2 regions of the Arthrobacter sp. E1SS-5 genome follow, and region 1 is predicted to be linked to the other one. Evidence: riboswitches for the same ligand, from Rfam matches in the RefSeq annotation. Region 1 holds a riboswitch; the other holds the start of a gene.
What was found. Region 1 has a riboswitch for thiamine pyrophosphate ahead of thiC (phosphomethylpyrimidine synthase ThiC). Riboswitches for the same ligand answer to the same signal wherever they lie in the genome.
Positions count from the first base shown of each region.

Region 2: it holds a riboswitch for thiamine pyrophosphate, as region 1 does, so the genes downstream of both, ACIGJD_RS18580 (ECF transporter S component) here and thiC (phosphomethylpyrimidine synthase ThiC) in region 1, are expected to answer to the same signal.

Region 1 covers NZ_CP172703.1:2,539,605-2,541,798, reverse strand. Annotated here, with positions in the region: gene thiC (phosphomethylpyrimidine synthase ThiC) at 1-832, opposite strand, end outside; TPP riboswitch at 828-935, opposite strand; gene ACIGJD_RS11835 (amidohydrolase family protein) at 1,016-2,098, shown strand.
Region 2 covers NZ_CP172703.1:3,967,835-3,970,028, reverse strand. Annotated here, with positions in the region: gene ACIGJD_RS18585 (iron-containing redox enzyme family protein) at 1-624, opposite strand, end outside; TPP riboswitch at 901-1,041, shown strand; gene ACIGJD_RS18580 (ECF transporter S component) at 1,109-1,732, shown strand; gene ACIGJD_RS18575 (ABC transporter ATP-binding protein) at 1,732-2,194, shown strand, end outside.

The sequences.
Region 1 (2,194 bases):
ACGTCAGGGCGTTGGCCTCGCCGTTGACCTTTTCCAGCGCCTGGTAGATGGGCACGGTGCCGATCGGTACGGGGGAGTTGCGGATGATCCACTCCCGCGTGGTGTGGATGTCGTCGCCGGTGGACAAATCCATCACTGTGTCGGCACCCCACTGGGTGGCCCACTGCAGCTTGTCCACCTCCTCCGCGATGGAGCTGGTTACTGCGGAGTTGCCGATGTTGGCGTTGATCTTCACCACGAAGGCCTTGCCGATGATCATCGGCTCGGATTCCGGATGGTTGATGTTGCTGGGGATGATCGCCCGGCCCGCCGCGAGCTCACTGCGCACCAGCTCCACGTCGCAGTTTTCGCGCAGCGCCACGAAGCGCATTTCCTGGGTGATGATGCCCTGCCGCGCATAGTGCATCTGCGTCACTGTGCGGCCGTCGACGGCGCGGCGGGGCACCGGCTGGGCACCCTTCCACTCCGCGGAGGCGGCACCCCGGCGCACAGCCGAGCGGCCGTCGTCGAGCAGGTTGCGCTCCCGGCCGCTGTAGGGCTCGGTGTCCCCGCGCCCCGCAATCCATTCTGAGCGGAAGGGTGCCAGGCCGCGCACGGGGTCGCTGCCCGGCCCTGCGGTCCGGTAGGTCCGGAACGGCGGGTTCGCCTGGCCGTTGGGTGACGGCTCCAAGGCAATTTCCGTCACCGGCACCCGGATTCCCGCTTTTTCGTCCTCGACATAGGCGAGCGAGTGGGACTTCAGGGATTGGGTCACCGGATATTCCGCTGCGTCGCCGGGCTCGCCGGCGGACGGCAGGAGGGCAGGGTTCAACTGGGTGTTTTGTGTACTCAAGGGAATACTCACTTCCTTCGCCGGCATTACCCGGACAGGTTCAACGGTCGCAGGCTGCATCAGCCCGATCTCAGCCCCTGCAGGGGCACCCGTGTGGTCAGGAACGAAGCTACCACAGGCCCCTGGAACTGCCTTGTCACATTTCCCGGTGCTAGCCTGTCCGGGCAGCGAAAGGAAGTCCTGATGCCGGAAGTCATTGAATTCAGCGGACCCGTCCTGACCGGACCGGACAGCGTCAGGTACGGGCTTTGGTCCGTGGACGGGACCCTCACCTTCACCCCGCCTGGGACGGAGCCCGGCAGGGTCCTTGACGGCTGGGTACTGCCCGGGTTCGTTGACGCCCACTGCCACATCGGGCTCGGCCCAGGCGGCCCCGTTGACGCCGCAACAGCTGAAAACCAGGCCCTGGCCGACCTCAACGCAGGAACCCTGCTGGTCCGCGACGCCGGATCGCCGGCCGACACCCGCTGGATGCAGGGCGGCCGGGACTATCCCGTGCTGATCCGTGCCGGGCGCCATGTGGCGCGGACGCGCCGCTATTTGCGCGGCTTCGCTGAGGAGGTGGAGCCGGAAGGCCTTGTGGAGGCGGTCCGCAAGCAGGCCCGCCACGGCGACGGCTGGGTCAAGCTGATGGGTGACTGGATTGACCGCAGCGCCGGCGACCTGGCGCCTTCCTTTCCTGCCGCCGTCGTGCGTGACGCCGTCCAGGCAGCCCATGAGGAAGGTGCCCGGGTGACGGCGCACTGCTTCGCCGAGGACACCCTCGATCAGATGCTGGACGCCGGCATCGACTGCATTGAACATGCCACGGGCCTGCTGCCCCGCCACCTGCCCCGGTTCGCCGAGCAGGGGGTGCCAATCGTGCCCACCCTTATCAACATCGCAACCTTTCCGGACATCGCTGCACAGGCGGACCCCAAGTTCCCCCGGTACGCCGCACATATGCGCGCCCTGTGGGAACGCAGGCTGGAACGGGTGGCGGAGGCGCATGCCGCGGGGGTGCGGATCTTCGCCGGAACTGACGCGGGCAGCACGATCCGCCACGGCAGGATCGCTGACGAGATCCTGGCACTGCACCAGGCCGGGCTGCCGATGGCAGCAGCACTGGATGCCGCCTGCTGGGCAGCCCGCGCCTGGCTGGGGGCGGACGGCTTGGCAGAAGGGGCACGGGCCGACGTCGTGGTGTGCCGGGAGGACCCGCGGGCCGCACCGGAAACCATCAGGGACCTGGAACACGTGGTGCTGGGCGGCCGCATCGTCCGCTGACTGGAAGAGCCCGGGAAACTTGGAATAAATTGAAGCTTCAAGTAATTTTACTATGTGACAGGCCGCCAACGGGACGGCCTCCAACACAAGGAGCCT
Region 2 (2,194 bases), 1.4 Mb from region 1:
CAGGCCGCGCATGGTCCGGGCGAACAGCGCGCTGTGCATCCGCTCAGGCCGGCCGCCGCCGTATTCGTCCGCCTGGATTTCCACCAGGGCCGCCTTGGGCCGGCCGCTGAGCCGCGGAATGGCCCACGTGTGCGGGTCGGCTTCCTTCAATTGGTACATGGATTTGTGGACCAGGAACTCCTTGAGCTGGTCCAGCGTGGCTTTCCTGGCCACGTAGCGGGACACGCTCGGACCAGTGTCCGTGGCGGCCAGGCCGAACAGGACGTCGGCAACGGCGTCGCTGGTCATGGCAACCCCGCCGGGCGGTTCGAAGTTCCCTGCGGCCTGGCAGGCGGCAGCGCGCAGTGCCGCTTCGAACGGTTCCTCGATCAGCCGGCGGACCCTGATCAGCGACGGCTCCCACTCCCAGTGGTCCGAAGCGCCGTCCAGGCCGGAGTAGTGGAGTTCGTAAAGGCAGAAAAGCGAAAGTTGGATGTCTTCGTCGGCGATGATGTCGCCGGTTCCGGCCAGCTGCCGCACCACCAGGGAGTACAGCCCGTCCAGGCCAGGCCCGGCGGTGTCCGGATGCGCCAGGACCTGGAACAGTGCGCTGCTGACGGGTCCTCTGGGTTCCGGGATTCTCATGGGGCTCCTTGGTCTGCCGCGCTGCTGACGGGAACGAACGCGGGGCCGCCCATGGTCAGTCCCATGCCCGTCCTCCTCGAAACCCGGGAGACAACATAGTAAGCATGATTACTAATAAAAGCTAAGTGAGCGGCCTCCATGCTCCACGCCGTTGCGAACGGCCGGTCACATCCGGTCCGATCGGTGCCGGCAGCCCTCAATCCGGTGCCGCCCGGTGTAAACTTGACCACGCCCGGAAGGGCAATCAAAAGCCTTACCCAAACCAAAAAGCAACACTAAAAACGACAGGGGAGCGCCGCCGTCGGGCATCCTGGCACAAGCCGGGCACCGCAGGTGGGCGCTGAGAGTGCGGACAGCCGCAGACCCTCGAACCTGATCCGGTTAGTACCGGCGCAAGGGAGTCGAGTTCTCAAAGTGTCGCGGCTGCACGGCAACGGGCCGTCAGCCGGGTCCACTTTCCCCTCCTGTTTCCCAGGAGGATCACATGAGCACTGCAGCAATCAAGAAGACCACCAGCAGGTCCTGGCGCGTCGTGGACATCGTGGTGGCGGCGCTGGTGGCCATCGCGGGCGGCGTCATCTTTTGGGCGTGGGACCAGGGCGCGGCAGCGCTGTCGGCCCCCATGAACGCCGCCTACCCACCCCTCACCGGGCTGCTGGCCGGCGGATGGATGATTCCGGGCGTGCTGGGCATGCTCATCATCCGCAAGCCGGGCGCGGCCCTGTTCTGCGAGACCGTGGCCGCCACCGGTGAGCTGCTCATGGGCTCCCAGTATGGCGCCTCGGTGCTGTTCTCCGGTTTCATCCAGGGACTGGGGGCGGAGATCATCTTCGCCATCTTCGTTTACCGGAAGTTCAACCTGCCCGTCTCCCTGCTGGCGGGCGCCGCGGCCGGCTTCTTCTGTGGCCTGAACGACTCCTTTGCGCCGTGGGGCTGGAACATCGCCTACTCGGGTGCGGACAAGTTCGCCTACATCGTCCTCACCACCATCTCCGGCGCGGTCCTGGCCGGCGCCCTGTCCTGGCTCGCCACCCGCGGCCTGGCCCGCACCGGCGTGCTGAGCTCCTTCGCCTCCCGCAAGGCTGCCACGGAGCCAGTCTTCTCCTGATGGCACCCTCCCAGGGCGCAGCCGGCGCCGTGAACCCAGCCGCCGTCACCGCCCGCGGCTGGGGCTGGCGGCATGCCGGCAGGGCCAAGCCCGCCGTCCACGCCCTTGACCTGGACATCAGCCCCGGCGAGCGGGTGCTGCTGCTTGGCCCCTCGGGCGCCGGAAAGTCGACGCTCCTGCATGCGCTGGCCGGCGTGCTGGGAGACATCAACGACGACGGCGAGGCAGGCGACGCCGACGAGTCCGGTTCGCTGCTGGTTGACGGCGCCGTGCCCAGGTCCCAGCGCGGCCGCGCCGGGCTGATGCAGCAGGACCCGGAGACGCAAGTGGTCCTATCGCGGGTGGGGGACGACGTCGCCTTCGGCGCCGAGAACCTTGCCGTGCCCCGCGACGCCATCTGGGCGCGCGTGCACGAGGCGCTTGCCGACGTCGGACTGTCCCACCTCCCGCTGGACCACCCGA